DNA from 3 places in the Kitasatospora sp. NPDC006697 genome. Region 1 is predicted to be linked to each of the others. Evidence: riboswitches for the same ligand, from Rfam matches in the RefSeq annotation. Region 1 holds a riboswitch; each other region holds the start of a gene.
What was found. A riboswitch is a leader RNA that binds a small molecule or an ion and turns the genes downstream of it on or off. The one in region 1 is predicted to bind cyclic di-AMP.

Region 1 (10,119 bases):
ATGCCGCCCAGCCGCTTCGTCCCGTTCGCCGACGGCCTCGAGCAGCGCGGCCTGATCGAACGCCGCCGCAACGCGGAGGACCGCCGCCTCTACGCCCTCCACCTCACCGACCAGGGCACGGCGCTGCTGGGGGAGTTGGCGAAGGTGGCGATGGAGCACGAGCGGCAGATGTGCGAGTCGCTGTCGGGGGAGGAGCGCGAGCAGTTCATCGCCCTGCTGCGGCGGGTCGCGGACGCGCAGGGCCTGGTGCCCGGCGTGCACCCGGGGTTCCGCACGGTGCGGGGGAAGTGACGGGCGGCGGCGGAGCCGGTGAGCGGCCGGGCGGTGCGGTGCTGTAGGTGCGTCATGTCGTCGACCGGTTCCGGCTGTTGCCTCGGGACGCATGGGGCGGCCCGGTCCGGGCAGGCGAGGCGGGACGGGACGGGCGGCGGCGCGGCGATGGGCTTGCCGTGCGGGAGGTGAGCGTACGGTGGTCGGCATGCTGCTGGAGGTGGACTCGGGCGGTCGCCGCCTTCGGATCCGTGATCTCGATCCGGCGGACGAAGCCGGTGTGCTCGAGCTGTTCGAGGCCTGCGAGGACTGGTTCGGGTACGCGCACGGGCAGCCGGCCATGCCGGGTGATGTGCAGAGCCTCTACTACGGACTGCCCGAGGGGGCGGAGTTCGAGAACAAGGCCATCCTGGTGCTGGAGGCCGGGGGGCGGATCGTCGGTCTCGTCGACGCGGTCCGGGAGTACCCCGAGCGTGGTGCGTGTTCGGTCGGGATGTTCCTGATCCACCCCGACTGCCGTCGGCGTGGCGTGGGGCGGGCCGTGGCCTCGGCACTCATCGACTCCCTGACGGCGGAGGGCTGCACCGAGGTCGTCGCGTCGGTCGCGGAGGGGTGGCGGCCGGGAGCACAGTTCCTCGGTGGGCTCGGCTTCGTGCTGGAGGCACCGGGGGAGGCGGCGCACGGCAACCGGAACCTCGGGCCCGGTGAGCGGGCGACTGTGCGGGCGCGGCTGAGGATCTGCTAGCAGCCCCTGAAGGCACCCCGTCGCACCGCCGCTCGACGCCGTGGCGATCCCGCCCGCCGCCCGCCGGGAGGCGCTGGGCGCGACCGCGGCCGGCGCGCAGCTGCGCGAGCGGATCGCGCACTGGCACCGCTGGGGCACGAGCACCACCGCGCACCCGCTGGACGCCGCCGCTCTGGCCATCGCCGGGCCGGCAGCGGGTCGGGCACGACCAGCGCACAGTGCGATGGATGATGGTCGCATGAGTGATGATCAGATAGTCGCCAGGGCTCGTCGGATGTGGGTCGAGCTCCTGGGCGGCGCAGCCCGCTTCAGTGATGGCGAGGTGACCCCCGTCCTCGCCCAGGGCGCGGCGCTCGCGCCCTGGGGGTGGGCCGGGGTGGTGGAGGTCGCCGGGTCCGTGATCGCGAGCGCGCCCGATGAGCGGGTGGCGCGGATGGTGCGGGAGGGGCTGGCGAAGGCGGGGGTGGCGGAGCTGGGGGCGGTCTTCCCGGAGGCGCGGGTGCTCGGGCCGGTGGCGTTGGCGTACCTGGACGAGGCAGAGTTCCGGCCGGTGGCGGCGGGGGAGTGGGCGGTGGAGCAACTGCCCGGGAGCGATCCGGCGTTGCGGCGGCTGGAGGAGGCGGCCGGGGAGGACGACACCCAGGAGGCCGGGCTGTTCGAGATCGGCTCGCCGGCCTTCGTGGTGCGGGTGGACGGCGAGGTGGTGGCCGCCGCCGGGTACCAGGTGTGGGCGGGGCGGGGCGCGCACCTGAGCGTGCTGACCGCGCCCGCGTGGCGCGGGCGCGGTCTGGTGCGGGTGACGGGGACGGCGGCCACCGCGCACGCGCTCGGTGCGGGGCTGTTGCCGCAGTGGCGGGCGCGGGTGCCCGCCTCGCGGCGGGCGGCGGTGGCGCTGGGGTACCGGGAGATCGGCAGCCAGCTGGCGATCGACCTCGGGTGAGCCTCAGCTGAGCAGGGCGTTCACGGTGCCGTAGGGGAGGGCCTCGGCGATCGGGGCGAAGGTGCCGGTGTGCTGGATGGTGCGGGCGGCGTTGACGGTGGAGGTGAGGGCGAGCCGGGAGAGGCCCGAGCCCAGGCTGATCCGGCGGGCGCCCAGCTCGGTGAGCTGGTCGACCGTCAGCTCCAGCAGCGGACCGGCGACCAGGACGTTGACCGGCTGGGAGACGGCCGAGCAGACGGCGCGCACGGACTCGGCGTCCGGCAGGCCGGGGGCGAACAGGACGTCGGCGCCCGCCGCCTCGAAGGCCTGGAGGCGGCGGATGGTGTCGTCCAGGTCGGGCTTGCCGTAGAGGAAGTTCTCCGCGCGGGCGGTGACCGTGAACGGGAAGTCGAGTTCGCGCGCGGCCAGCACGGCGGCGCGGACCCGGGCGACGGCCTCCGCGAACGGGTGCAGCGGCTCGTCCGGGTCGCCCGTCGCGTCCTCGATCGAGCCGCCGACCACGCCGCTCGCGGCCGCCAGCCGGATGGTCTCGGCGACCTGCTCCGGGTCCTCGCCGTAGCCGCTCTCCAGGTCGGCGGAGACCGGCAGGTGGGAGGCGGCGACCAGGGCGCGGGCGTTGGCCAGTGCCTCGTCGCGGGTGACCAGGTTGGCGCCGTCGCCCCGGCCCAGGCTGAACGCCAGGCCGCCGCTGGTGGTGGCCAGGGCGGCGAAGCCCAGGCCGGTGAGCAGCCGGGCGGTGCCGGCGTCCCAGGCGTTGGGGATGACGAAGGCGCCCGGACCGGCGTGCAGTTCTCGGAAGGCGAGTGCGCGGCGCTGCTGGTCCTCGGTGGTCGTCGGCGACACTGCGGGTCCTCTCGTCGGGTGGGTCGAAGGTGTCGGTGCGGGGTGGCGCGGGTTCAGCTCGGCCTGCGCGGGCCCGGCAGGTGCAGGTAGGCGGCCCGGCCGGTGCGGCGGGCCTCGGCGACGGCCTCCACCAGCGCCAGCCGGACCGGGCTCAGCACGGTGCGCCACTCGGTGAGCGGGCGGACGGCGAACTCGGTGTGCTCGGCCGGGTCCAGCACCAGGCCGGCCAGCTGCTCGGCGCTGAGCGCGCCGCCGTCGAAGACCACGCCGACCCGGAACGGCCACTCGCCCGCGGCGGGCAGGAAGAGCAGCGCCAGCAGCGGCGCGGCCGGCTCGGCGGGCAGCACCAGGCCGGTCTCCTCCAGCACCTCGCGCCGGGCGCAGTGCCACGGCTCGCTGTCGAACTCCAGGTTGCCGCCCGCCAGTTGCCAGACCTCGGGGTCGTAGACCGACTTCAGCAGCAGCGGGTTGCCCTCGGTGTCGGTGAAGTGGACCAGGCCGAACAGGATTCCGTGCGGCAGGGTGCGCAGGTGGTCGGCGAGCGGGAGTTGGGCCATCGCGGAGCTCTCCTGGAGGACTGGTGCGGGCGGGGTCAGTCGTCGCAGTGGTCGCCGTCCAGGTAGACCCAGGCGCCCTCGTGGCGCAGGAAGCGGCTGTTCTCGTGCAGGCTGCCCGGCACGCCGTGCTCGCGGTAGTGGGCGCGGAACTCCACCGTGCCGGCGGTGTGGAACGGGCCGCCCTCGGTGCTGCCGATGATCTCCAGCCGCTCCCAGCTCAGTGCGGGCGCCAGGTCCAGCTCGGCGGGGCGGGTGTCGGGGTGCCAGCTGCGCAGCAGGTAGGCGGTGTCCCGGACGGCGAAGGCGCTGTAGCGCGAGCGCATCAGCTGCTCGGCGGTGGCGGCGGGGGCGAGTCCGCGGTGCAGCCGGCCGCAGCAGTCGGCGTAGGCGGCGGGCAGGCCGCAGGGGCAGTCCTGCGGGAGGACGGGCGCGGCGGGGCGCTTGGCAGGGCGGGCGGTGCGTCGGGACATGGGTCCATTGTGACGGCTCGTCGGGCCGTGGACGCACCGTTCGCCCCGCCGAGCGCGTCAGGACAGGTGGAGCTGCTGGCCCGGGTAGATCAGGTTCGGGTTGTCGCCGACCACGCCGGCGTTCTGCTGGTAGAACTGCTGCCAGCCGTCCAGGTGGTGGGCGTAGGCGATGCCGGAGAGGGTGTCGCCGCCGACCACGGTGTACTCGCCGCCGGGGGCGGCCGTGGGGGCGGCCGCGAGCGAGGCGGGCACCACCGGCACCACGGGCATGACCGGAGTGACGGGCGTCGCGACCGGCGCAGGCGTGCCCGCGGGGGCGCCCGGCGCGCTGGTGGCCGGGGCGGAGACGGGCGCCGACTGCCCGGGAGCGGGGGCGGTGCTCGCCTGCGCGGGCGCCTGGGTGGGCGCGGCCGAAGCCGAGGGCGCGGGTGCGGCCGGAGGCGTCGAGGTGGCCGCGGGCGCGGGCTGCGCGGGCGCGGCGGTGGAGCTCCCGGCGGTGGGCGTGGGCGCGGCGGTCGGGTCCGCCGACGGCGCCGCGGTGGGCGTGGCGGCAGGAGCCGGCGCGGCCGTCCCCGGATCGCCCGGCGCGGGCGTCGGCGCGGCGGTGGGCGTGGCGGTGGCCGCAGCCGTAGGCGCCGCGCTCGGCTGGCCGCCCTGCCCGCCCTGGTCACCCTGACCCGTCAGCCCCGCGGCCGTCGCGCAGGACGGCCAGGCGCTCGGCCCCTCGTCGGCGAACACCGCGCCCGCCACCGTGATCTGCTGCGCCTTGGTGGCGTGCGAGGGCTCCGCGCCGAACAGGTCGCCGCCGTGCGCGTCCCACTGGCGCTGGGTCAGGTGCAGCCCGCCGTAGTAGCCGTCGCCGGTGTCCATGGTCCAGTTGCCGCCGGTCTCGCACTGGGCGAGCGCGTCCCAGTCGGGAGCCTGGGCGGCGTGCGCGCCGGTGGCCGCGAGCAGCGGCAGCGCCAGCCCGGCGCCCACCACGGTGGCGGTGGCGACGGCGCGTTCGGCCTGGGTCGGGCGGCGGTGCCGGCCCGGTCCGGTGAAGACCATGAAGATGTCCCTCTCCGCACGCCTGCGAGGTGAGCTGTCGGGTTCGGGCCGGTGAGGTTGGCCCGGCCGGCCGCAGCGGAATACCCCTGCGCCCGGCTTCACCCCTAGCCGTGCGGGACGGCGGTGGAGAACCTGGGTCCCCCGTCCCTGCCCTGACGAGTCGTGGTGTCGGGAGCCGCGGACGTGGTGGGCAGGGTTCGGCGTGCCGCGTCCGGTGCCCGCGTGAGCGGGCCTGGCAGGGAGACTAGACGGATCATCATCTCGATAACAACCCCGCATCGCACACATCACATGAGAATCACGTATGTGGGGACGCTGTCCCGACGGGGTGGACGGAAGGTGCGGTCGTGGGTCGCGCGCCGGGTGGGGTTGTCGTGCCGTCAACGTGAATAAGTTGTCCGGCCAACTATACAAATTGGCACACTTAAGGTCCTTTTATGGCAAGGGAGATCCCAGGGTATCCGCTATTCCGAAAGGGCTCCCCGTTGTGCGTACAATCAGCGCGTGAGTGCCTCCACCGACACCACCGGCCACGCCATCGCGCGGGTGGCCCGCCTGCACCGGGCCGCCGCCGAGCGGATGCTGCGCCGTTCCGGCCTGCACGCCGGGCAGGAGCTGCTGATGATGGCGCTCTGGGAGCGCGGGGCGCTGCCGCAGGGCGAGTTGATCGAGCTGCTGGGGCTGGACGCCTCGACGGTGACCCGGATGGTGCAGCGGCTGGAGCAGGCCGGGTTCGTCCGGCGCAGCCGCAGCGCACTGGACCGGCGGGCGGTGATCGTGGAGCCGACGGCGGCGGCGCGGGCGCTGCGCGAGCAGGTCGGCGGGATCTGGCGGGACCTGGAGCAGCTGACGGTGGCCGGGCTGGACTCCGGGGAGCGCGCCGAGCTGGTCCGGCTGCTGGCCGCCGTGGAGCGCAACCTCAGCGCGTAGCGGGTCGGAGCGGAGGCCTGGACCGGGAGGGGGACCCGGTCCAGGCGGCTCGGGCCGGCCGACGCGAGGCCGGACGCGAGGCCGGACGCGGGGCCGGACGCGAGGCCGGACGCGGGGCCGGACGCGAGGTCGGAGGCGTCGGGCCGGGTGGTCCGCTCAAGCGGGGGTCTGCTGCGCACGGGACGTCCTCTGGTACTGGGCGGCGGGTCCGCAGGTCTGGCGGTGAAGAGCCTGCCAGGCGCGCCCGCGTTTAGCAACCGTCATGGATCAGCCGCCGCACCCCGTTCATTTCAGCCGATATGACTGCGCCGGATGGCTGGCGCTCCGCCGCCGCTCCCGCGCGCACCGCCCGGCCCGCCCCCGATCTGAGGCAGCGTCAGGCCCAGTCACCGCCACCGCCGTCGATCGGAGGGCCCGCCCCCATGGCCGCACCACATCCGGCACCAGGCGGACCCAACGGCCGGCCCAACGGCGGACGCGGCCGCGGACGGCACGCGCTGCGCCGCGAGGTCGGGCTGGCGGGGCTGCTCTGGGCCTCGGTCGGGGCGATCATCGGCTCCGGCTGGCTGTTCGGCGCCGAGAAGGCCGTCCGCGCAGCCGGACCCGCCGCGATGCTCTCCTGGGGCGTCGGCGCCGTCGCCATCGTGCTGCTCGCCCTGGTGCACGCCGAGCTCGGCGGCCTCTTCCCGGTGGCCGGCGGCACCGCCCGCTACCCGCACTACGCCTTCGGCGGCTTCGTCGGCATGAGCTTCGGCTGGTTCACCTGGCTGCAGGCCGCCACCATCGCGCCGATCGAGGTGCAGGCGATGATCGGCTACTCCCAGCACTGGACCTGGGCCTCCGGCCTGCAGCACCACAAGGACCAGACCCTGACCGCCGCCGGCTTCGTGGTGGCCGCCGCCCTGCTGGCGATCTTCGCCGCGATCAACTTCCTCGGCGTCAAGTGGCTCGCGCACACCAACAGCGCGGCCACCTGGTGGAAGGTCGCCGTCCCGGTGGTGACCATGGTGGTGTTCGGGCTCAAGGAGTTCCACGCGAGCAACTTCCACAGCCAGGGCTTCGCCCCGTTCGGCGCCCGCGGGGTGCTCTCGGCGATCAGCACCAGCGGGGTGATCTTCGCGCTGCTCGGCTTCGAGCAGGCGATCCAGTGGGCCGGCGAGTCCCGCAACCCGCGCCGGGACATCCCGCGCGCCGTGCTCGGCTCGGTGCTGATCGGCTCGCTGATCTACCTGATGCTCCAGGTGGTCTTCATCGGCGCGCTGCCGCCGGACACCTTCGCCGCCGGCTGGGGTGCGCTGGACTACCACGGGATCAGCGGCCCGTTCGCCGGGCTGGCCGCGCTGATCGGCCTCGGCTGGCTGGCCACCGTGCTCTACATCGACGCCGTGGTCTCGCCCGCCGGCACCGGCCTGATCTACATCACCTCCAGCTCCCGGATCAGCTACGGCCTCAGCCGCAACGGCTACGCACCGCAGGCGCTGCAGGCCACCGACCGGCGGGCCGTGCCCTGGCTGGGCCTGGTGGTGGCCTGGGCCGCCGGGGTGCTCTGCTTCCTGCCCTTCCCCAGCTGGCAGCGGCTGGTCAGCTTCATCACCTCCGCCGTGGTGCTGATGTACGCGGGCGCGCCGCTCGCCTTCGGGGTGCTCCGGCGGCGCTTCCCCGACCTGGAGCGCTCCTACCGGCTGCCGGCCGGCGGGCTGGTCTCCCCGCTCTCCTTCGTCATCGCCGGACTGGTCATCTACTGGTCCGGCTGGGACACCCTCTGGCGCCTGGGCGCCTCCATCCTGATCGGCTACCTCCTGCTCGGCGGCTACGCGGCCTGGGCCCGGGCCAAGGGCCTGCCGCAGGCGCCGCGGATGGACTTCAGGGCCGGCCAGTGGCTGCCGGTCTACCTGCTGGGCATGGGGCTGATCTCCTGGCAGGGCCAGTTCGGCGCGGGCGCCACCGGCAACCTGCCGCTCTGGTGGGACCTGGGGGTCGTGGCCGGCTTCTCGCTCGCCGTCTACTACTGGGCCCTGGCGGTGGCGCTGCCCGCCGAGGAGATCGAGCGCAACGTGGCCGACGTCGAGGTGCTGGACGCCGGCGGCCACTGATCGGACGGACCGTGATCGGACGGACCCTGCCGGAGTGCCGCGCGCCCGCGCGGCACTGCGCCGGGCCAGGATGGGAAGGGCAGAACCGGGCGAGGTGGACGATTTGGACGACTCCCGCTTCCCGTTCCTCAGCGGAGTGGCAGGGGTACTGGTCGACGGCGGCGGCCAGGTGCTGGCCGGCACCGCCGCCGCGGAACGGCTGCTCGGGCTGCCGGTCGACAGGCTGCGCGGCCGCCCGCTCAGCGACCTGGTGCTGGCCGGCGGGCCGCGGGCGGCCGACCGGACCGACGGCGCGATCGGCGGCTGGCGCGGCCGGGTGACCGTGCGCACCGGCGAGGACGGCGAGCCGGCCGAGCTGGACATCCGGGTGCTCAGACTGCGCGGCCCCGACCCCCGGGACCGGCGCGCCCCGCGCTACGTGGTGCTCGGCGCCACCGCCCGGCAGGCCGACCGCTGGCGCCAGGACCAGGCCTTCACCCGGGAGCTCTTCCTCCAGGACCGGTTCGGCCTGGCCGTCTTCGACGCCGACCTGCAGATCATCCGGACCAACACCCACCTGCTGCCCTACACCGGCGTGCCCGACGACCTCGCCGGGCGCCGGCTGAACGACTTCCTGCGGACCGAGGACGCCCTCGCGCTGGAGGTGCTGCTGCGCGAGGTGCTGCGCACCGGCCAGCCGCTGGTGCTCGGCGAGGAGCTGGCCCGCACCCTGGTCGACCCGCGCAGCGGCCGCATGATGGCCATCTCCGCCTTCCGGCTGCAGGCCACCGACGGCACGGTGATCGGGGTCACCGCGCTCTTCAACGACATCACCGAGCAGTACCAGGCCCGCCGCCGGCTCGCCCTGCTGCACCAGGTGACCGCCTCGGCCGGCCACTCGCTCTCGGTCGGCGACAACGCCCGGCACATGGCCGACGCCCTGGTGATCGGCTTCGCCGACGTCGCGGCCGTGGAGGTGGCCGCCGCGGTCTCCACCGGCGAGGAGCCGGTGCCGGAGGAGGACGGCCGGCTGCTGCTGCGCCGGATCGCGGTGGCCGGACCGCCCGAGGCCCGCCCGCCGCTCGGCGACACCGTGCTGGTGGACGAGGACGGGCTGAGCGAGCCCGAGGACCCGGCCCAGGCCTGGGCGATCACCGTGCCGCTGATCGCCCGCGGCGTGCTGCTCGGCCGGATCAGCGTGAGCCGGGAGCGCTGGAAGGACGCCTTCGTGGAGGAGGACCGGGCGCTGATGCGCGAGCTCGCCGCCCGGGTCGCGCTCGCCCTGGACAACGCCCGCCGCTACACCCGCGAGCACCGGGCCGCGATCGGGCTGCAGCGCAGCCTGCTGCCGCCCGCCGTGCGCTCGGTCGCCGCGGTCTCCACCGCCAGCGTCTACCTGCCCACCGACACCGTCGGCGGGGTGGGCGGCGACTGGTTCGACGTCATCCCGCTCTCCTCGGCCCGGGTCGCGCTGGTGGTCGGCGACGTCACCGGGCACGGCCTGCACGCCTCGGCCACGATGGGCCGGCTGCGCACCGCCGTGCGGACCCTGGCCGATCTGGACCTGGAGCCGGACGAACTGCTGGTGCACCTGGACGACCTGGTCGCCCAGCTGCTGGTGGAGGCGGCGCTGGTGGCCGACGTGGACGAGGAGGGCGCCGAGGGGCCGGCCGAACCCCCGCAGCCCGGGCCGGTCCCGCCCGCCCGGCCCGAGCCCGGCTCCTTCGGCGGCACCTGCCTCTACGCGGTCTACGACCCGGTCTCCCGGATCTGCACCGTGGCCAGCGCCGGGCACCCGCCGCCGGCCGTCGCCTACCCGGACGGCAGCGCGGCCGTGCTGCCCGTCGCGCCCGGGCCGCCGCTCGGGGTCGGCGGCCTGCCCTTCGAGTCGACGCCGGTGGAACTGCCCGAGGGCAGCGTGCTGGCGCTCTACACCGACGGGCTGATCGAGCGGGGCGACGGCGACATCGACGCCGGGACCGCCGAACTGCTGCGCCGGCTGGCCGCCGTGCGCGGACTGGAGGTGCCGCTGCGGGAGGCCGGGCAGCGGCTGGTGGCCGGGCTGCCGCCGACCCGGCTGCACGACGACGTCACGCTGCTGCTGGCCCGCACCAAGACCGTGCCGCCCGCCGACACGGCGGTGTGGAGCGTGGAGCCGGACCCGGCGGCGGTCGCCCGGGTCCGCGAGGACGCCACCGCCACCCTCGACCGCTGGGGGCTGGGCGAGCTGGCCTTCACCACC
Region 2 (10,119 bases), on a different contig from region 1:
TGCTGAGCGTGAAGCTGAACACCCGCCAGGGGAACATCAGCAGCTCGTGGGCGAAGGCCTTCCAGCCGGCGGCGTCGGCCAGCCCGGCCGTCGCCCGGCCCCAGAAGCCCTCCCGGGCGGCCCGCACCGGGGCCGGGGCCGGCAGCTCGGTGCCGAGCAGCCGGGCGATCCGGCCGCGCTCGACGGCGCCGAGCCCGCGGCAGCCGGCCAGCAGCAGGGCCAGCACCGGCAGCCCGAGCACCGTGACCAGCGTGCCGGCGCCCAGCGCGAAGCAGCTGACGGCCCAGCCGAAGCCGACGGTGCCGGTGAACAGCCCGCCGAGGACGTAGCCGTACTCGCGGGCCAGCCGGCGGGCCAGTGAAGGGGAGCGGCGGGCGGCCGGGACGGTGAACGGGGCGGCGGTGAAGGTGCTCGGGGAGGTCGTCGTCATGCCCTCAAGCCTGCCGGGGCGGGCCGCCCCGGGTAATCCGGCTGTCCGGCGGAGCCGGGGTGGGGTTATCCCCCCGCCCTCACTCCGGCAGCCCGGACCACTCCTGCTCCAGCAGCGAGTACTGCAGCGCGTCGTGCCAGCGGCCGCGCAGGAAGAGGTCGTCCCGGATCCGCCCCTCCAGCTGGAAGCCGGCCTTGCGCAGCACCCGGGCCGAGGCCAGGTTGGCCGGGTCCAGCCGGGCCGCCAGCCGGTGCAGCCCCAGCTCCTCGAAGCCGAAGCCGCAGAGCAGCCGGGCGATCTCGGTGGCGTACCCGAGGCCCCAGGCGTCCCGCCGCAGCGCGTACCCGATGAACGCCTGGCGCTGCTCCTCGGTTCCCTCCACGCCGAGCACCGCGTTGCCCAGCGGCACGGCGTCCTCGCCGTCGGCGGTGCGGGTGACGGCGAGCCGGTAGACGGTGCGCGGGGAGCGCTGCGCCTCGTCCAGGTAGAGCGCCACCTGGTCGGCGCAGTCCTCCCGGTCCCGGGGCTCGAAGGGCAGGTAGCGGGCGGCTTCCGGGTCGCCGAAGATCGCGTGCAGCGCGTCGATGTCGCGCTCCACGTGGTGGAACTCACGGATGGTCAGCCGGGGCCCGGTCAGCAGGACGGGGTGCATGGCACGTACGGTAGTGCGCCGCGGAGCGGCTACGGTACCGGTCATGGACGACGAGGACCTGCGGCTGGCACCCCGGCCGCACACCGCTGAGCTGCTGCGTTGGGCTGCCGAGCAGGGTTTCGGCCCGGTGCCCGAGGGGCCGCTGAACGCGGTCCTCACACTGCTCGAACTGGGTGACGCACGGCTGCACGACGGCTACCCCGAACTGACCTCCGCGCTGCTCCAGGAGCTGCTGTACGAGCGGATCCACCTCTACGTGCAGCCCGCGCCCGGGGAGGATCCGCTGGTCTACGGCGCGGCGGTGGAGCTGCTGATCGAGCACCAGAAGGCCGCGAAGCGGCTGAACGCCAAGCGGCGCGAGCGGCTGCTGGCCGAGGCGCGGTGGCAGGGCGAGCTGCTGGCCGGGCTGCTGCGCCAGCCGCACCTGCTGACCTGGCCCCGGCTGTACGCGCTGCTGCTGCGCGAGGCCGGCGTGGACACCGCCGACGAGGCCGCGGTGCGCAGCTGGCTGGACGGCTTCCGGGAGCTGGAGCCGGCCGGCCGGATCGCGGTGCTGGCGGGCGCGGCCGGCCTGGACCAGCCGGAGGGCGAGGAGGGCTGGACCGAGGGCGTGCTGCTGTCGATCGGGATGGCCACCGACGGCGCCCGGCTGCTGGTGGAGAACCGGCTGATGGAGCGCAGCTACCACAACCTGGCCGGGCGGACCGCGCTCGGCCTGCCGATGCCGGCCGAGCTGTCCGGCGACTTCCCGGAGTTCGAGGCGGCCGTGCAGGCCGAGGCGCTGCGGCTGCTCGGCGAGTGGACGGTGCCCGGGCTGCCGGCGCTGCTGCTGACGGAGTACCAGGAGATCGCGCCGGAGCCGGGGGCCGCCGAGGTGGACCAGTACATCGTCAAGCGCGGCCTGGTCGAGCTGCCGGACATCGCCGGCTGGACGCCCGGCCAGGACCGGGACGCCTGAGGGTCAGAGGGCCAGCCCGCGGGCCTGGAACCAGGCCGCCGCGTCGACCGGCGCGCCGCCGCCCGGGCGCACCTCCAGGTGCAGCCGGGCGGTGCCGGTGCGGCTGCCGGTGGCGCCGACACGGCCGAGCGCCTCGCCGGGGGCGAGCGGGCCGGCGGCGGTGATCGCGGACAGGTGGCAGTACCAGACCTCGGTGCCGTCGGGCAGGGTCTGGATCACCCGGTAGCCGTAGCCGCCGGACCAGCCGGCCGCGGTGACGGTGCCGGCGGCGACCGCGCGGACCGGGGTGCCGACCGGGGCGGAGATGTCCACGCCGGTGCGCAGCTCGGGCCAGGGGGTGGCGGCGGGGAGGTCGACCGGGCGGCCGGGCAGCGGGAGCACGGTGTCCGCGGACTGCTCCTCGGCCGGGGCCTGCCGCTCCGTCAGCTGCCGGGCGGCCGGCTGCTGGGCGGCGGCGCGCTTGGCGGCGGCCTCCTGGGCGGCCTCCAGCCGGGCGGCCTCGGTGCGGGCGGCCTGCTCGGCCTCGGCCCGCGCCGCCTGCTCGGCGGCCTCGTCGGCGGCGGCCCGGGCGGGGTCGGCCTGCTGCTGGATCCGGGCGGCCAGCGCCAGCCCGGGGTCGGCGTCCGGCGCGCTCACGGCGGCGGGGGCCGGCTCGGCCGCGGCGGCGCTGCTCGTGAGCCCGGCGGTGGCGCCGAGGGCGGCGGCCATCGCGGTGACGCCGAGCACCGGGGCGGCGGCGCGGGACTGCCGGGGCAGCCGGCGGGGTGCCTGGTCCCCGGGAGCGTCGGCGTGATCGAGCAGGGCGACCGGGGTGTGCGTCAACGCCACGGGGGGCGCTCCTTTCCTTCCCTCGCGCCTACCGGGTTAGCTGACGGGTTCGGAGCAGGAAGGTCTCCTACGGGCCAAGGCCCGATTCACCCCAAGGAACGTGGTTCCCCGGCTCCCCGGTCTGCACGGCTCCGCAGACCGAAGGATTAGGCGACGCGCACGGTGCCGTCGGGGACGGCGTTGCCGACCGCGCTGCGTTATCAAACGTTAATCCCATGGGCCCCTGATTCCAAGCCACTCTTTCCCCCCAACTCTGGGCTCACCCCGGGTAGCGAACTGAGTACCCGTACTCATGTGGGGCGCGGCCGAGTTGGCGATCCTTCAGGCATGACTTCCTCGGTGCAGCCACGGACCACCTCCGCCTACTACGTGCAGGCGATCCTCTCTTTCGCGCTGGCCGGCGGCGGCCTGGCGATCGGGATCGCCTACCTGCCCGTCAGCGCCTGGATGCGGGCCTTCCTGGCACTCGGCCTGCTCTACACCGTCACCTCCGCGTTCACCCTGGCCAAGGTGATCCGGGACCGGCAGGAGGCCGACGAGATGGTCACCCGGGTCGACCAGGCCCGGCTGGAGAAACTGCTCGCCGAGCACGACCCGTTCCGGGTCGAGAGCTGAGGACGCCCGACCGAAGGGCCTCGGCGAGGGGTTGACGGCTAAGGCTATTAGCCATAGCTTTGTGGGTGTCGGCAACGGCCGGCACCCACCGAAGCGCCCCGCCAGGAGGCCCACCGTGAACAGCACCCTGACCCCTCGGACCCAGTACCTGCGGCTCGCCGGCGGCACCCTCGCCTACGACGAGAGCGACGGCACCGGCACCCCCGTGGTCCTGCTCCCCGGGATGCTCGACTCCCGGCAGGCCTACCGCCACCTGCGCCCGCTGCTGATCGCGGCCGGCCACCGGGTGATCACCATGGACGTGCGCGGCTTCGGCGAGTCCTCGATCGACTGGGACGACTACAGCCCGGCCGCGCTGGCCGTCGACACCCTGGCCCTGCTCGACCACCTGGGCATCGAGCGGGCCGTGCTGGTCGGCAGCTCCTACACCGGCGCCACCGTGGTCCGGGTCGCCGCCGACGCGCCCGAGCGGGTGGCCGGGATCGCCCTGCTCGACGCCTTCGTCGAGCAGGTCCCGCCGAACCCCTTCATGAAGGCGGTGGTCTGGGGCCTCGGCTCGGCGGTGCTGGCCTTCCCCAAGGTCTGGGGCTACTACCTGAACAAGATGGCCTACCCCGGCGGCCCCACCCCCGAGATCGTGGCCCAGAACGCCGTGCTGGAGGCCGCGCTGCGCACCCCCGGCCGCCGGAAGGCCAGCCGCGGCTACGTCCGCGGCGACTCCGGCCCGGTCGGCTGGTCGGCCGGCGTGCGGTGCCCGGCGCTGGTGCTGATGGGCAGCAAGGACCCCGACTTCCCGAAGCCGGAGGAGCTGGCCGACCGTCAGGCCGCCGCGCTGAACGGCCGCAAGGTGATGATCGAGGGCGCCGGCCACTACCCGATGGTCCAGGATCCGCAGGCCGTCGCCGCCGCGCTGCTCCCGTTCCTCGCCGAGGTCGGCTGATGCCCCGCGCCGGACTGAACCCGGACGCCGTGGTCGACCACGCGATCGCGCTGATCGACGAGCACGGCCCGGAGGAGCTGACCCTGGCGGCGGTGGCCGCCCGGGCCGGGGTGGCCGCCCCCTCGCTCTACAAGCACGTGCCCGGCGGCCTGGCCGGACTGCGCCGGCTGGTCGCGCTGCGGGTCACCGGCGAGCTGGCCGACGCGCTGCAGGAGGCCGTCGGCGAGCTGCGCGGCGAGGAGGCGGTGCGGGCCCTGCTGCGCGCCTACCACTCCTACGCGCTGGACCACCCCCGCCGCTACGCCTCGATGCCGCAGGTCCCGGTGCCGGAGGACGAGCAGCTGACCGCCCACGGCGAGCGGCTGGCCGGAGCGATCTTCGCGGTGCTGGCCGGCTACGGCATCACCGACGCCGAGGCGGTGCACGCCGCCCGCGCGGTGCGCAGCATGGCGCACGGCTTCGCCTCGCTGAGCATCGCCGGCGCCTTCCGGATCGCGGCGGACCTGGCGGTGACCCAGGAGCGGATGATCGGGCTGCTGACCACCGGGCTGCGGGACTGGCCCGACGCGGAGTGAAGGCCCGGTCACGGGGTAGCACCAGGGCGGGGCGGATGACGGACGCGAATCATCCCCTGGTCTGATGGTGCGGCAATCGGATGGGACTAAGGTCCCAATTCACCCTGTGGACCACTGGAGGGGCCATGACGCAGCCCAGCACCGCCGACGCGGTGATCCCGGCCCAGCGCACCGCCGCGGCGCGCCCGGCCGCGCCCGCCGCCACCGTGCGCGCCGCGGAGCCCGCCCGGCAGAGCGGCTGGGCCGCCCTCCGCCGCGGCTTCGCCGCCCTGCGCGGCCTGCGCTCGCTCGGCACCGTGCCGGCCGGCCCGCAGCCCGGCTACGGCGAGGTGGACGGCCAGTAGCGCCCCCGGGCGGTTCGAGCGCACCCGACCGGGTGCGGCGGCCGGGTCCGGCCGACCGGACGAAATAGGATATTCCGCGTCACCTGTGGCACGTGGGGCGCCCGCCCCGGATCCGGAAGGGCCCCCGATGGACCTCGGCACGCCGGCCTCCTCCGCCCGGTCCCGCTCCGTGCTCGGCTGCGTGCGCCGGCTGCTGCGCGCCACCAGCGCCGCCGAGCTGCTGGCCGCCGTGCTCGCCGAGGGCCCGCAGTGGATCACCAACGAGGGCTCCGCGCTCTACCTGCTGGACGGCGGCGGGATGCTCCGGCTGACCGTCTCCAGCGGACTGCCCGAGTGGGCGGCCGAGCGCTTCGGCACCATCGACCCCGGCTCCGACCTGCCCGCCGCCCAGGCGCTGCGCCACCGCGCCCCGTTCCTGCTCAGCCCCGAGCGGACCGGCGCGGACTACCCCAACAGGCTGGCCGGCCTGGGCACCGGCCTGGTCGCCGTGGTCACCCTGCCGCTGATCGTGGACGAGCAGGAGCTCGGGGTGCTCACCCTCCCGCTGGCCCACCGGGGCACCGTGCCGCGCCGCGACCTGGAGGCGCTGGAGACCATCGCCGAGGTCTGCGCGCACCGGCTGGCCCACCTGCTGCACCACGTCTCCGCCGCGGGCGTCCGGCCCGCGCCCCGGCCGCCGGCCGGCGAGCACCCGGGCGGCCGCCCCTCGCTGGTCGGCGCCGTGCGGGCCGCCGGGGCCGGCGCCTTCGAGCGCGACCTGGTCACCGGCGAGAGCGCCTGGGACACGGGCGCCTACCAGGCCGTCGGCCGCACCCCGCCGGCCGGCCCCGGCCCCCACCCGGCGCCGGAGGCCGCCGAGCTGATGCACCCCGAGGACCTGCCGGACGCCCAGGCCGCGCTGGCCGAGGCGCTGGCCCGCGGCGGCCCGTACCGGCTCTCCTTCCGGGTGCCGGGCCCGGACGGCCCGCCGCGGCGGGTGGACGAGCTGGGCGAGGTGCTGCTGGACGTGCACGGGCGGCCGGTGGGGATCGCCGGGCTGCTGCTGGCCCGGCCGCCGGAGCCCGACCGGGCGCCGGAGCGGCGCGACAGCCAGGTCGGCGCCCGGTCCGCCCTGCTGCTGGCGCTGACCCGGGCGCTCTCCCGGGCGGTGACGGTCCATGAGGTGACCACCGTGCTGACCGACGTGGCCCGGCCCGCGCTCGGCGCCGCCTCGGCGGTGCTCGACCTGGTCGACGAGGGGCGGCTGCTGCCGGTCTCCCCCTCGGTCTACGGCGGCGCCCACCGCGGCGAGCTGAACCGGCTGCACGAGCTCTCCAGCGAGGTGCGGGAGCAGTCGCCGGCCCGGGCGGTGCCGCTGTTCAGCGAGCCCGGCGGGACGGCGGCCCCGGCCGGCACGGGCGGGCCGGCCGCCTGGGCGGTGCTGCCGCTGGTCGCCTCCGGCCGGCAGGTCGGCTCCTGCCTGGTCACCTTCGCCGCCGAGCGCGAGTTCACCCGCGAGGACCGCACCCTCTACTCGGCCTTCGCCGGCATCCTGGCCCAGTCGCTGGAACGGGCCCGGCTCTACGACACCCAGCACCACCGGGCCAGCGAGCTGCAGCGGGCGATACTGCCGCGCAGCCTGCCGGCGCTGCCCGGACTGCACTCGGCCGCCCGCTACCTGCCCAGCACCGAGGGCATGCAGATCGGCGGCGACTGGTACGACCTGATCCCGCTGCCCAGCGGCCGGGTCGGGCTGGTGATCGGCGACGTGCAGGGCCACAACGCCGAGGCCACCGCCGTGATGGGCCAGCTCCGCAGCGGCCTGCGGGCCTACGCCACCGACGGGCACGACCCGGCCGCCACGCTGGCCCGGACCAGCCGGCTGCTCGCCGAGCTGGACACCGACCTGTTCGCCACCTGCCTCTACCTCACCCTGGACCTGGACACCGGCGAGCTGGCCGCCGCCCGGGCCGGGCACCCGCCGCCGGTGCGGATCGGCCGCACCGGCGCCGCCGAGCTGCCGCTGCCGGGCGGACCGCCGCTGGGCGTCGACCCGGCGGCCGAGTACCCGCTCACCCGGGCCCGGCTGGCGCCCGGCGAGACCCTGCTCGCCTACACCGACGGCCTGGTGGAGGACCGCGACGAGGACTACGACGAGTCGGTCCAGCGGATGATCGGCGGCATCGACCTCTGGTACCGGAAGGCCGGGGCGGCCGACGGCCTGGACCGGCTGGCCGACCTGCTCACCCTGAACGTGACGGAGCGCCACTCCCGCCCGGACGACGTCGCGCTGCTGCTGATCCACCGGGCCGTGGGCCCGGAGGACTGACGGGCAGTCAGTCCTCCTCGTCGCCCGGCTCCTGCGGCTCCGCGATCAGGTGCCAGTACAGGTCGCGGATGCCGGGCTCCAGCGAGAGCCGGGTGATCACCTGCTCCAGCGCCCGGGCCGGATCCCCGCTGGTGGCGATGGTGGCGCGCAGCCGGGTGGTGCCGTCCTCCTCGCGGCGCGCCCGCAGGCCGGTCGGGGTCAGCCCGCTGGTCCCGAAGGCCTGCAGCAGCACCGCCCTGACCTGCGGTTCGGCCTTGCGGTCGCAGCGCAGGTGGATCGAGGCGCGGACGCCCTCGATGTCCGGGTCGTCCTGCGGCACCCGGTCGATCAGCCGCCCGGCCGGCCGCAGCACCAGGTGCACCGCCAGCACCGCGACCGTGCCGAGCAGCGCGAACTCCAGGTTGCCCGAGGCGGCCAGCACCCCGATCGCGGCCGAGCACCAGAGCGTGGCCGCGGTGTTCAGCCCGCGCACGCTGGCCCCGTCGCGCAGGATCACCCCGCCGCCGAGGAAGCCGATCCCGGAGACCACGTAGGAGGCGACCCGGGTGGCCGAGCCGGTGTCCATGACCGCCTCGCTGTACAGCACGAAGAGCGTCGCGCCCGCGGCCACCAGGGCGTTGGTCCGCAGGCCCGCCATCCGGGCGCGCCACTGCCGCTCGACGCCGATCAGCGCGCCGCAGCCGACGCCGACCGCGAGCCGGGTCAGGAAGTCCAGGGTGCTCAGATGTGCCACGGCGTCACGCTAACGCCGACGGCGGCGCGGGAGGTTGCTCCCGCGCCGCCGCCGGCTGTCAGCTGGGTGACGCTCGGGCTCACTGACCGTTCTGGTCGCCCTGGTCGCCCAGGTCCGCCAGCGCGACCGACCAGATGCCGCGGCCGTGGGTGGCCGCGTAGAGCCGGCCGTCCACGCCGATCTTCAGCTGGTCCACGGCCACCGCCGGCAGGTTGCCGACCCGCTGCCAGCAGGTCTGCCCCGCGCCCCGGTAGAGCACGCCGAGGTCGGTGGCCAGCGCCAGGGCGCCGTCCTTGGTGACCACCAGCGAGTCGGCCGGCACGTCCGGCAGGTCGGTGGAGATGTCGGTCCAGTGCGCGCCCGCGTCGGTGGACTCGAAGACGTGGCCGGTGCCGGCGCCCGGGCCCGAGGTCCAGTGCCGGGAGAAGCCGTTGACGGCCAGGTAGACGTGGCCGGAGTTCTTCGGGTCGATCGCCAGGCCCGCCAGGTAGCGGTTGGGCACGGTGGCGTCGGCCGGCAGGGCCAGCTGCTGCCAGCCGGTGCCGTCCGCGTTGCCGACCGCGATGCCGCGGGTGAAGCCCTGGTTGTTGCACGGGCCGCACCAGGCCGCGTAGACCTTGCCGCCGGAGGCCGCGACGGCGGTGGCCACGTGGCCGGCGCCGAGGTCGAAGGCACTGGTCCAGGCGCTGGAGCTGCGGATCGCGTAGCCCTGGCTCTGCACCCAGACGTGCCGGCCGCCGGCCACCCAGAGGTTGGCGTTGCGCTGGTCGGCGGCGAGCGGGGCGATGAACCGGGCGCCGTTTCCGCCCGCCGCGTTGTCCGGCGGGGCGACCGAGTAGGTGGTGGCCTTGCTCGGGTCGGTCAGGTAGCTGCCGTCGTTGACCGCGCAGTTCTGGGTCACGTTGACGGCCAGGTAGACGTACTCCTGGGCGATGTTGCAGCCGTTGCGCGGGTCGGTCAGGGTGTCGCCGCCGTCGCCGCCGAAGTTGGAGCCCATCACCTTGTCGCGGCCGCCGCGCAGCTGGGACTGCCCGTTGTCCTGCAGGCCGCCGGTGACCGCGACGCCGCCGTAGGTCAGGTCCTTGCCGACGCCGACCGAGTAGTACTCGAGGGTGTCGATGGTGCCGTCGTTCAGCGAGGTCCAGTCGGTGGCGTGGCCGAGCGCGTCCAGCTGCCCGTTGACCGGGCGGGAGTAGAGGCCGCCGTCGTTGCCCGCCAGCACGTAGGACTTGCCGTTCAGGCTGCCCACCGCCAGCGCGTGCTGGTCGGGGTGGGTGGTCTGCGGGCAGCTGCCGCTCTGCTTGGTCGGGTCGATGCTCCAGCAGGAGAAGTTGAAGTTCCAGTACGGGCCGGGGGTGGTCCAGCTGGCGCCGCCGTCCTTGGTCTCGAAGACCTCCTCCAGGCCGGCCCAGACGTGGTTCGGGTCGTTCGGGTCCACCTGCAGCGACTGGTCGTACCAGGACTGCTGGCCGGGCAGCTGGCTGGCGGAGTTCAGCGCCGAGCCGGCCGCGCCGAGCGTCGGGGCGTCCGCGATCTTCGTCCACGGGCCGGTCGGCGAGCCGGACTTGGAGACGAATATGCCGGCCAGCGCGCTCGCCGGGTTGCTCGCCTGCAGCGCCGGGGACTGGTCGATGGCGTAGTAGCGGGAGCCGTCGGCGGAGCGGGCGAAGGTGACCTCGCCGACATCGGCCGCGTCAGCCGGCAGGTCGCCGAGCGAGCTGAGCCGCTGCCAGCTG
Region 3 (10,119 bases), on a different contig from region 1:
CCGGTGCCGGCGCCAGTGCGGTAGGTGCCGCGGGGCCAGTATCGCCCCTCCAGCTCCCGGATCGGGCACCCACCCCCACCGTTTTCACCTAGGAGTTCTCATGCGGCGTGGCATCGCGGCCTCCAGTCTCGTTGCGGCCCTTGCCGTGACTCTCGCAGCCTGCGGCAGCAGTGGCTCGGGCAGCAGCACCAACGCCCCCGCGGCCGGCGCCTCGGTGGACCCGTCCAAGGTCAGCGGCACCGTGACCTACTGGGACACCTCGGACGCCAAGGCCGAGGCCCCGACCTACCAGGCCGTGATCGCGGACTTCCAGGCGAAGTACCCGAACATCAAGGTCAACTACGTCAACGTGCCGTTCGCCGACGCGCAGAACAAGGTGAAGAACGCCTTCTCCACCGGCGCCGACGCCCCCGACGTGATCCGTTCCGAGGTCGCCTGGACCCCCGAGCTGGCCGCCGACCACTACCTGCAGCCGCTCGACGGCACCCCGGCCCTGGTCAACCCGGACGACTACCTGCCGAACCCGGTCGCCGCCACCAAGTACGACGGCAAGACCTACGCCGTCCCGCAGGTCACCGACACCATGGCGCTCTTCTACAACAAGAAGATGTTCGCCGACGCCGGCATCACCAACCCGCCGGCCAGCGTGGACGAGCTGAAGGCCGACAGCGCCCAGATCAAGCAGAAGCTCGGCAAGACCGGCTTCTACCTGCGCGGCGACGACGCCTACTGGACCCTCTCGTTCCTCTACGGCGAGGGCGGCGACCTGGTGGACGCCTCCAGCAAGACCGTCACCATCGACAACGCGGCCGGCGTCAAGGCCTTCACCACCATGAAGGACCTGGTGGACTCCGGCGCCGCCAAGACCTCGGTCACCGACGGCTGGACCAACATGATGTCGGACTTCCAGTCCGGCAACGTGGCGATGATGATCAACGGCCCCTGGTCGCTGGCCACCATCAACCAGGGCGGCGGCGCCTTCGCCGACAAGTCCAACCTCGGCATCGCCGTGGTCCCGGCCGGCAGCGCCGGCCAGGGCGCCCCGCAGGGCGGCCAGTCCTACGCGGTCTACGCCGGCAGCAAGAACGTCTCCGCCTCGGAGATCTTCGTCCAGTACATGTCCTCGCCCGAGGCCCAGACGAAGATCCTCCAGGGCACCGGCGCGCTGCCCACCCGCAAGTCGGTCTGGGCCCAGCCGGACGTGGCCTCGATGGACGAGGTCAAGTTCTTCAAGGACGCCATCGACAAGGCGCACCAGCGCCCCTGGATCCCCGAGGGCGGCACGCTGTTCGCCCCGCTCGTGACCGAGTACACCGCGATGCTCTCCGGCAAGGAGAGCCCGCAGACCGCGGTCAAGAACGCGGGCGACGCCTACCGCAAGAACCTCGGCTGGAAGTAAGGAAAAGACGGGCATGGCTGCCGTGGACACCACCAGTCGGCCCGGCGCCCCGGCCGCGGGCGGGAACCTCCCCGCCCGCGGCCCGCGGCGCGCGGCCGGCACGGCTGGGCGCTTGCGCCTGGCCCTGAGCAAGCACTGGTACGCCTGGACACTGGTGGCGCCGGTCGTCATCGTCATCCTGGTGCTGGTCGGCTATCCGTTGGCGCAGGGGATCTACCTCTCCACCACCAACGCCAACGACAAGAACACCGAGAAGCAGATCGGCCAGTTCCTGCACATCCCGGCCAGCTACAAGAGCGTGGGGCTGGGCAACTACACCGACATCCTGTTCGGCGCCCACACCACGTTCTGGGCCCGGCTCGGTTGGACCGTCACCTGGACGGTCAGCTGCGTGGCGGTCTCCTTCCTGGTCGGCCTGGCGCTGGCGATGCTGCTGAACCGGCAGGTCCGGTTCCGCGGCCTCTACCGCACCATGCTGATCCTGCCCTGGGCGGTGCCGGCGTTCGTCTCCACGTTCAGCTGGCGGTTCATCATGAACAACGACCGCGGCTTCCTGAACCACGCGCTCCAGGCGATGGGCCTGCCCACCTTCGACTGGCTCAACGACCCGACGATGGCCCAGATCTCGGTGGTCATCGTCAACATCTGGCTCGGCTTCCCGTTCGTCATGGTCGCGATCCTCGGCGGACTCCAGTCCATCCCCGCCGAGCTCTACGAGGCGGCCGAGATGGACGGCGCCAGCCCGTGGCAGAAGTTCTGGTACATCACGCTGCCGGCCCTGCGTCCCGTCAGCAGTACCGTGGTCCTGCTCAGCACGATCTGGACCTTCAACATGTTCCCGGTGATCTTCCTGCTGACCAACGGCGGGCCCGGCGACACCACCCAACTGCTCGTCACCTACGCCTACAACGAGGCGTTCACCGGGATGCGGCAGTTCGGCGAGTCGGCCGCCTGGGGAGTGATCATCCTGCTGATCCTCGCGGTGTTCGCGGTCGTCTACCGCCGGGCGCTGCGCAAGCAAGGCGAGGTGTGGTGACCATGGCACAGAGCAAGAAGCGGTCCCCCGGGGCCTCGGCGGCGCTGCACGGCGCCCTCGCGCTGGCCTCCCTGGTGTCGGTCTTCCCGGTGCTGTGGATCTTCCTGACCTCGCTGAAGCCGGCCGGCCACGAGACCAGCACCAGGTTCTTCGACCACCCCACCCTGGCCGCCTACGGCGACCTGATCAGCCACACCAAGTTCCTCACCTGGTTCGGCAACTCGGTGCTGGTGGCCGGCTTCACCACGGTGATCGGCGTCTTCCTGGCCGCCACCACCGGCTACGCGGTCAGCCGGTTCCGGTTCCCCGGCATGCGGCCGGTGATGTGGACCCTGCTGATCACCCAGATGTTCCCGGTGGCGATCCTGATCGTGCCGCTCTACCAGCTGCTGGCCAAGCTGCAGTTGCTCAACCAGCCGCTCGGCCTGATCCTCACCTACCTGACCATCGCGGTGCCGTTCTGCGCCTGGACGATGAAGGGCTACTTCGACACCATCCCGACCGAGATCGACGAGGCCGGACGGATCGACGGGCTCAACCCCTTCGGGACCTTCTGGCGGCTGGTGCTGCCGCTGGCCCGGCCGGGCCTGGCGGTCACCGCCTTCTACTCCTTCATCACCGCCTGGGGCGAGGTCGCCTACGCCTCGCAGTTCATGACCGGGCTGGACAAGATGACCCTCGCCGGGGGCCTGCAGACCTTCGTCAACCAGTACACCCAGAACTGGTCGATGATGGCCACCGCCTCGGTGCTGATCGCGATCCCCGCGGCCGTCGTCTTCGTCCTGGTCCAGCGCCACCTGGTGGCCGGTCAGACCGCCGGCTCCGTCAAGTAGCCACCCCCAGCGCTCACCTACGTCCCCAAGGGATATGCCTCCATGACCCAGGCCCCCATGACCCAGGCTGCCACCACCCCCGGCACGGCCGACGCCGGCCGGCCCGCCCCCGCCCCGGCCGGCACCCCGGCGGCCGGCGAGTCCAGAGGCTGGTGGCGGGACGCGGTCATCTACCAGGTCTACCCGCGCAGTTTCGCCGACGCCAACGGCGACGGCATGGGCGACCTGCCCGGCATCCGCGCCCGCCTGCCCCACCTGCGCGACCTCGGGGTGGACGCGGTCTGGCTCTCCCCGTTCTACGCCTCCCCGCAGGCCGACGCCGGCTACGACGTGGCCGACTACCGCGCGGTGGACCCGATGTTCGGCACCCTGCTGGACGCCGACGCGCTGATCCGGGAGGCCCACGCGCTGGGCCTGCGGATCATCGTGGACCTGGTGCCCAACCACTCCTCGGACCAGCACGAGTGGTTCCAGCGGGCGCTGCGCGAGGGCCCCGGCTCCCCGCTGCGGGACCGCTACCACTTCCGCCCCGGCAACGGCGCGGACGGCGAACTGCCGCCCAACGACTGGGAGTCCATCTTCGGCGGGCCGGCCTGGACCCGGACCGCGAACCCGGACGGCACCCCGGGCGAGTGGTACCTGCACCTGTTCGCCCCCGAGCAGCCCGACTTCAACTGGGAGAGCCCGGCCGTCGCCGACGAGTTCCGCTCGATCCTGCGGTTCTGGCTGGACATGGGTGTGGACGGCTTCCGGGTCGACGTCGCCCACGGCCTGGTCAAGGCCGCCGGCCTGCCCGACCTCGGCGCCCACGACCAGCTCAAGCTGCTCGGCAACGACGTGATGCCGTTCTTCGACCAGGACGGCGTGCACGAGATCTACCGCGCCTGGCGCCGGATCCTCGACGAGTACCCCGGCCAGCGGGTGCTGGTCGCCGAGGCCTGGACCCCCACCGTCCAGCGCACCGCCAACTACGTGCGCCCCGACGAGATGCACCAGGCCTTCAACTTCCAGTACCTGGGCACCTACTGGGACGCCGACGCGCTGCGCCGGGTGATCGACGAGTCGCTGGACGCGATGCGCCCGGTGGACGCCCCCACCACCTGGGTGCTCTCCAACCACGACGTCACCCGGCACGCCACCCGGTTCGCCAACCCGCCCGGCGGCACCCAGCTGCGCGAGCCCGGCGACCGCGCGCTCGGCCTGCGCCGGGCCCGCGCCGCCACCCTGCTGATGCTGGCGCTGCCCGGCTCCGCCTACCTCTACCAGGGCGAGGAACTGGGCCTGCCGGACGTCACCGACCTGCCCGATGAGGTCCGCCAGGACCCCTCGTACTTCCGGGCCAGCGGCCAGGACGGCTTCCGCGACGGCTGCCGGGTGCCGATCCCGTGGTCCGGCACCGCCGCCCCCTACGGCTTCGGCCCGGCCGAGGGCGGCCCCAGCTGGCTGCCGCAGCCCGCCGAGTGGGCCGGCCTCAGCGTCGCCGCGCAGACCGGCGACCCGGACTCCACCCTGGAGCTCTACCGCAGCGCGCTGGCCGTGCGCCGGCAGCACCCGGCGCTCGGCGCCGGCGACGCCGTGGAGTGGCTGGAGACGCCCCCCGGGGTGCTGGCCTTCCGCCGCGACGACTTCCTCTGCACCGTCAACACCACGGCCGAGCCGGTGGAGTTCGCGGTCGACGGCGCCCTGCTGCTCGGCTCCGCGGGGGAGCAGCAGCCGGGTCTGCTGGCACCGGACAGCACCAGCTGGTGGGCGGTGTGACATGGTTGCAATAGGCTCTGGGATCGTGACTACCGCGCGACTCTCGGACATCGCCGCTCAGGCAGGGGTCAGCGAGGCCACCGTCAGCCGGGTGCTCAACGGCAAGGCGGGCGTCTCGGCGACCACCCGGCAGACCGTGCTGGCCGCCCTCGACGTGCTCGGTTACGAGCGGCCGACCAGGCTGCGCCAGCGCAGCGCCGGGCTGATCGGGCTGATCACCCCGGAGCTGAGCAACCCGATCTTCCCGGCGCTGGCCCAGGTGATCGAGCAGGTGCTCAGCCGGCACGGCTACACGCCGGTGCTCTGCACCCAGACCCCCGGCGGCTCGACCGAGGACGAACTGGTCGAGATGCTGGTGGACCGCCAGGTCGCGGGCATCGTCTTCGTCTCCGGCCTGCACGCCGACACCGCCGCCGACCACGACCGGTACGCCAAGCTGACCGGGCGCCAGGTGCCGTTCGTGCTGATCAACGGCTACAGCGAGCGGATCGCCGCGCCGTTCATCTCGCCGGACGACCGGGCCGCGATGTGGATGGCCGTGCAGCACCTGGCCGAGCTCGGCCACGAGAAGATCGGGCTGGCGGTCGGCCAGCGGCGCTACGTGCCGGTGCAGCGCAAGATCGAGGGCTTCACGGCCGCCATGCAGTCGGTGCTCGGCACCGGCGCGGCGGAGGCCGACGAACTGGTCCACTCCACCCTGTTCAGCGTGGAGGGCGGCCACTCGGCGGCCGGCGTGCTGCTGGACCGCGGCTGCACCGCCATCGTCTGCGGCAGCGACCTGATGGCGCTGGGCGCGATCCGGGCGGTGCGGCAGCGCGGGCTGAGCGTGCCCGGCGACGTCTCGGTGGTCGGCTTCGACGACTCGCCGCTGATCGCCTTCACCGAGCCCCCGCTCACCACCATCCGCCAGCCGGTCGAGGCGATGGCCACCGCCGCCGTCGACGCCCTGCTGGAGGAGGTCGGCGGCGAGAGCCCGCAGCGCACCGAGTTCATGTTCCAGCCCGAGCTGGTGATGCGCGGCTCCACCGGGGCCGCCCGGACGCGCTGACGGTCGGTCCGTACGCCGGTGCCCGCCGCTCCCTCGCGGAGCGGCGGGCACCGGCGTTGCCGTGCTGCGGCCGGGCGGCTCAGCCGTCCGTCTCCGGCCGGCGCTCGCGCTGCAGCCGGCCGGAGTCGTCGGGCTCGCCGGTGCGTGCCTCGGTGCGGCGGCTGCGGGCGAGGTAGTCGCGGACGATCAGCTCGACCGCGTCCTGCGGGTTGGCGGCGCCGCTGAGCATCATCACGTCGATGGCCAGATCGGCGTCCAGGCTGACGGTGACCTTGGGCATGGGCTCTCCTCGGGGGCTGAAGATCCCAGCATGACCCCAGGAGTGCCCGACGGAAACCGGGGATGCCCGGTGACGGCGGAAGGCCGCCCCCCGAACGGGGAGCGGCCTTCCGCCCGTCGGCCGGCGGCTGTCGGACACCAGCCGCCGGCCACCTGGTCCGTGGACCGGTCGGGTCAGACCCGGCCGGCGAAGTCCGGGGTGTAGTTGGAGATGGTCTCGAACTTCACGCCCGCGCTCGGGTTGGCGGCCTCGACGTACTGGCCGTTGCCCACGTACAGACCCACGTGGTAGACGCCGGAGTCGGAGCCGTTGTTCGACCAGAAGAGCAGGTCGCCCGGCTGCAGGTTGTTCAGCGAGACCGGGGTGGTGGCGGCGGCCTGGTCGGCGGCGACCCGGGGGATGGAGATGCCGGCCTGGGCCAGCGCCGCCTGGGTCAGGCCGGAGCAGTCCCAGCCGCCGTTGCTGCTGCCGCCCCAGACGTAGGCCTGGCCGACCTTGGACTCGGCGAAGTTGATGGCGGCGGCCATCGAGCCGGTGGCGGTCTGGGAGGAGGCCGAGGCGGTCCGCACCGAGGCGGTGGTGACCGGCGCGGACTGGGCCGGGGCCGGGGTGCTGTCCGAGCTGTCGTCGCTCTGCTGGGCCGGGGCGGCGACCGTCGTGGTGCCCAGGGTCAGCTTCTCACCCGGGTAGATGACGTTCGGGCCCTCGGTCAGCACCGACTTGTTGAGGTCGTAGAGCTTCTGCCAGCCGCCGTCCACGTGGTGGCTCTGGGCGATGGTGGAGAGCCAGTCGCCGGCCGCCACGGTGTAGCTCTGGGTGGTGGTCTGCGCGGCCGCGGTGGCGTCCTGGGAGGCGCCGCGGTGGTGGCTGTGGCGCTCGGCCCGGCCCTGGTCGCCGCCCTGCGCGGACTGCGACTGCTGGGTCTGGGGCTGGGCCTGCTGCGCCGGGGCCGCCTGCTGGGCAGGGGCGGACTGCTGCGCGGAGCCGCTCGGGTCGACCTGGGCCGGGGCGCCGCCCGCGGTCAGGCCCGCCTGGATGGAGCAGACCGGCCAGGCACCGGGGCCCTGGTCGGCGAGCACCTTCTCGGCGACGGCGATCTGCTGGTCCTTGGTGGCCAGGTTGGCCTGCGAGGCGTACTGCGTGCCGCCGTAGGCCGCCCAGGTCGAGGAGGTGAACTGCAGGCCGCCGTAGAAGCCGTTGCCGGTGTTGATGGACCAGTCGTTGGTGCTCTCGCAGGCAGCGACCTTGTCCCAGACCGAGACCGGGGCGGCGGAGGCGGTGGTGGCGGTGATGCACGGCAGGGCCAGGCCGAGGCCCAGGAGGCCGGTGGCGGCGATCGCGCGCTTGGCGGTGCGGGACGGACGGTTCGTGCCAGTCGTGGGCAGCATGAAGACGCGTTCCTCTCCTACGCCTGCGAGGTGAGCTGTCGGATTCGGGCTGGAGTTGCCCGGCCGCGCACTGCGCGGCTTCACCCCTAGCCCCGGTCTCCCGGGGCGGCTTACCTGGTTCCCCCGCTCCTGCCGTGGTCGCGTTTTCGCACCGCCAGCGGTGCCGGTGGCAGGACTCGGCGTCCGGCCCGCTGGGTCCGTGTGACCACGAACGGGGAGCACGTTAGACAGAGATAAGTTGAATCCGCAAACAGCTGTGAGCAGGGTCACAGCGTCTTCACCGGCTCTTCAAGATCGAAGTGTGCTACCAGCTGAGGGGCCGTCGGCTGGGGGCCGGGGAACTCGGCTGCTCCGTACCGGAATTGCCTGGGTTTCAGGCTGATGCGGTGTTCAAAACGGCGGGGCGCCGCGCGGCCGGCCGCGGCCCGGATCTCGGGACGGGGGCGGGCGGCGGCGGGTCGCGGCGCGCCCGAGTTACCAATTCGAGACCAATCGTCAACCCGCAGCCATATGTCCGTTTTGCACCTGCTGTTCATCCATCAGACGTCTGCCGCTAGCCCGCGGCGGTGCGGCGGGAGCGGCGCCGGGCTGCCGAGGGGCTGCCGAGGGTGCGGGGAACGGCGTGAGGCCCCGCTCCGGGTGCGGAGCGGGGCCTCACGGGGTTCTGGGGCGTCGGGGGGGGGGATCAGCCCTCCAGGGCCGCCTCCGCGGCTTCCCGGGCCTGCTCGGCCGGGTCGGCGGCCTGGGCGGCCTCGGCAGCGGCCTGGGCGGCCTCCTCTGCGGCCGCCAGCAGCGGCGGCAGCACCGACAGGTACGCCGAGCCGACCAGCTGAGCCACCGTCGGGTAGGCGCCGACCGGGGCCGCGCTCGGGCAGCCGGTCTCCTCGGAGGCGGTCAGCAGCAGCTCCGCGTCCACCTCGGGGCCGAGCACCAGCGGCGCCAGCGCGGGCCGCTGCGAGCCGGTGGCCCGCAGGTGGTCCACGGCGCCGGCCACCGAGCCGGGCACGTCCAGCGCGGCCGCCACCACCGGCACGGCCAGCCGGGCGGCCAGCAGCACGCCGGTGATCCCGGCCGCGGCGGCACCCTCCTCACCGCCGGCCGTGGTCAGCACCACGCCGTCGGCCGCGGTGGCGATGGCGAACAGCCGGGCCCGGTCGGCCCGGGCCAGGCCGGCCTCGGAGAGCCGCACGTGCACGGCCTCGGCCAGCAGCGGGTGCGGGCCGAGCACGTCGGTCACCGTCGCCCCGGCCTGCTCGGCCAGGTGGTGCAGCTCGGCCAGCGCCGGGTGCGGGCCGGCCAGCAGCGGCAGCAGCACCGGGACGGGCACGCCCGCCTCGGCCGCGGCGTGCAGCAGCTGGGCCACGGTCGGCACCGGCAGCGGGCCCCGGCCGTCCTGCCGGTCCTGGTCCTGCTGCTGGTCCTGCTGCTGGTCCGGCTCGGCGCCGGTCAGCCAGCCGGCCAGCACCTCGATGCCGGGCTGCTCGCCGCGGACCATCGAGATCAGCTCCTCGACCACCGCGACCGACTCCGGCGTCGCCGGGCCCGGCACGGCCAGGACCAGTGCGGGCGCGCCGGTCGGGACCTCGGGCCGCTCGGGCCGACGGTGGCGCCCCCGTGCCCGGGAGCCTGGCGTGCGGACGGGCAGTGGTGCGCCCGGGATGGCTGCAGTGCTCATGGCGCAGCATCGTAGGACATGCGCGCGATCACTCCTCATCCGGCTGCCGGTCGGCGGCAGTGGCCCGGAACTGCACCGATTCGTGGACCACGTCCACACGGAACCCGCGCCAGTCGTCCCCAAGGTGACGGAGAGTGAGGAATCGGCTGCGAAACTGATCGTCATTCCGCGCTGTCAATGACTGAACCGGTCAGGCCCTCGGTGGCGTCCTCTCCACACGGGGTGACGGATCGCGGCCTGATCCACCCTCAAATGTCCGGTTCTGTCCGATGGAATCTGTCGGATTGGCCATGATTTGTCACCGCAGGTGTGACTCCGTGCACGCGCAAAATCGCATGCCGATGCACGTGCATTAGCGTTATCATCACGACAAGTAAGGCATTCGCCCTGCCCGTACGAGCCGGAGGCGGCCGGCGGCCGGAGCGGTCGGGCGCCGAGCGCTATGAGCACTCCAGCTCTTGGGAGAAACCGATGCACCACACGTACAACGGCATGCCGGCAACCGACCTCGATGGCGTGGTCTGGCAGAAGAGCCGGCACAGCAACTCCAAGGGGAACTGCGTGGAGTTCGCCGCACTGCCGGGCGGCGCCGTCGCGATGCGCAACTCGCGCTTCCCGGACGGGCCGGCCCTCATCTACACCCGGGACGAGATCGAGGCGATGCTGCTGGGCGCCAAGGACGGCGAGTTCGACCACCTGGTG

Region 2: linked by a shared signal. The riboswitch ahead of ACFYNO_RS33375 (M23 family metallopeptidase) and the one ahead of ACFYNO_RS09980 (transglycosylase family protein) in region 1 are both predicted to bind cyclic di-AMP.
Region 3: linked by a shared signal. The riboswitch ahead of ACFYNO_RS30510 (transglycosylase family protein) and the one ahead of ACFYNO_RS09980 (transglycosylase family protein) in region 1 are both predicted to bind cyclic di-AMP.

What each region holds. Positions count from the first base shown of each region.
Region 1 covers NZ_JBIAGU010000005.1:244,539-254,657, forward strand. The annotation lists gene ACFYNO_RS09950 (MarR family winged helix-turn-helix transcriptional regulator) at 1-291, shown strand, start outside; gene ACFYNO_RS09955 (GNAT family N-acetyltransferase) at 479-1,015, shown strand; gene ACFYNO_RS09960 (GNAT family N-acetyltransferase) at 1,056-1,955, shown strand; gene ACFYNO_RS09965 (isocitrate lyase/phosphoenolpyruvate mutase family protein) at 1,959-2,798, opposite strand; gene ACFYNO_RS09970 (NUDIX domain-containing protein) at 2,852-3,355, opposite strand; gene ACFYNO_RS09975 (YchJ family protein) at 3,391-3,825, opposite strand; gene ACFYNO_RS09980 (transglycosylase family protein) at 3,883-4,875, opposite strand; cyclic di-AMP (ydaO/yuaA leader) riboswitch at 4,881-5,043, opposite strand; gene ACFYNO_RS09985 (MarR family winged helix-turn-helix transcriptional regulator) at 5,380-5,805, shown strand; gene ACFYNO_RS09990 (APC family permease) at 6,228-7,898, shown strand; gene ACFYNO_RS09995 (SpoIIE family protein phosphatase) at 7,993-10,119, shown strand, end outside.
Region 2 covers NZ_JBIAGU010000033.1:22,803-32,921, forward strand. The annotation lists gene ACFYNO_RS33360 (sensor domain-containing protein) at 1-430, opposite strand, end outside; gene ACFYNO_RS33365 (GNAT family N-acetyltransferase) at 510-1,082, opposite strand; gene ACFYNO_RS33370 (hypothetical protein) at 1,126-2,040, shown strand; gene ACFYNO_RS33375 (M23 family metallopeptidase) at 2,044-2,868, opposite strand; cyclic di-AMP (ydaO/yuaA leader) riboswitch at 2,879-3,031, opposite strand; gene ACFYNO_RS33380 (YiaA/YiaB family inner membrane protein) at 3,196-3,483, shown strand; gene ACFYNO_RS33385 (alpha/beta fold hydrolase) at 3,599-4,423, shown strand; gene ACFYNO_RS33390 (TetR/AcrR family transcriptional regulator) at 4,423-4,998, shown strand; gene ACFYNO_RS33395 (hypothetical protein) at 5,124-5,342, shown strand; gene ACFYNO_RS33400 (SpoIIE family protein phosphatase) at 5,470-7,650, shown strand; gene ACFYNO_RS33405 (MgtC/SapB family protein) at 7,658-8,383, opposite strand; gene ACFYNO_RS33410 (glycosyl hydrolase) at 8,463-10,119, opposite strand, start outside.
Region 3 covers NZ_JBIAGU010000028.1:11,508-21,626, reverse strand. The annotation lists gene ACFYNO_RS30540 (extracellular solute-binding protein) at 101-1,399, shown strand; gene ACFYNO_RS30535 (carbohydrate ABC transporter permease) at 1,413-2,435, shown strand; gene ACFYNO_RS30530 (sugar ABC transporter permease) at 2,438-3,268, shown strand; gene ACFYNO_RS30525 (glycoside hydrolase family 13 protein) at 3,326-5,026, shown strand; gene ACFYNO_RS30520 (LacI family DNA-binding transcriptional regulator) at 5,028-6,074, shown strand; gene ACFYNO_RS30515 (hypothetical protein) at 6,154-6,354, opposite strand; gene ACFYNO_RS30510 (transglycosylase family protein) at 6,528-7,742, opposite strand; cyclic di-AMP (ydaO/yuaA leader) riboswitch at 7,750-7,893, opposite strand; gene ACFYNO_RS30505 (hypothetical protein) at 8,428-9,417, opposite strand; gene ACFYNO_RS30500 (DUF397 domain-containing protein) at 9,889-10,119, shown strand, end outside.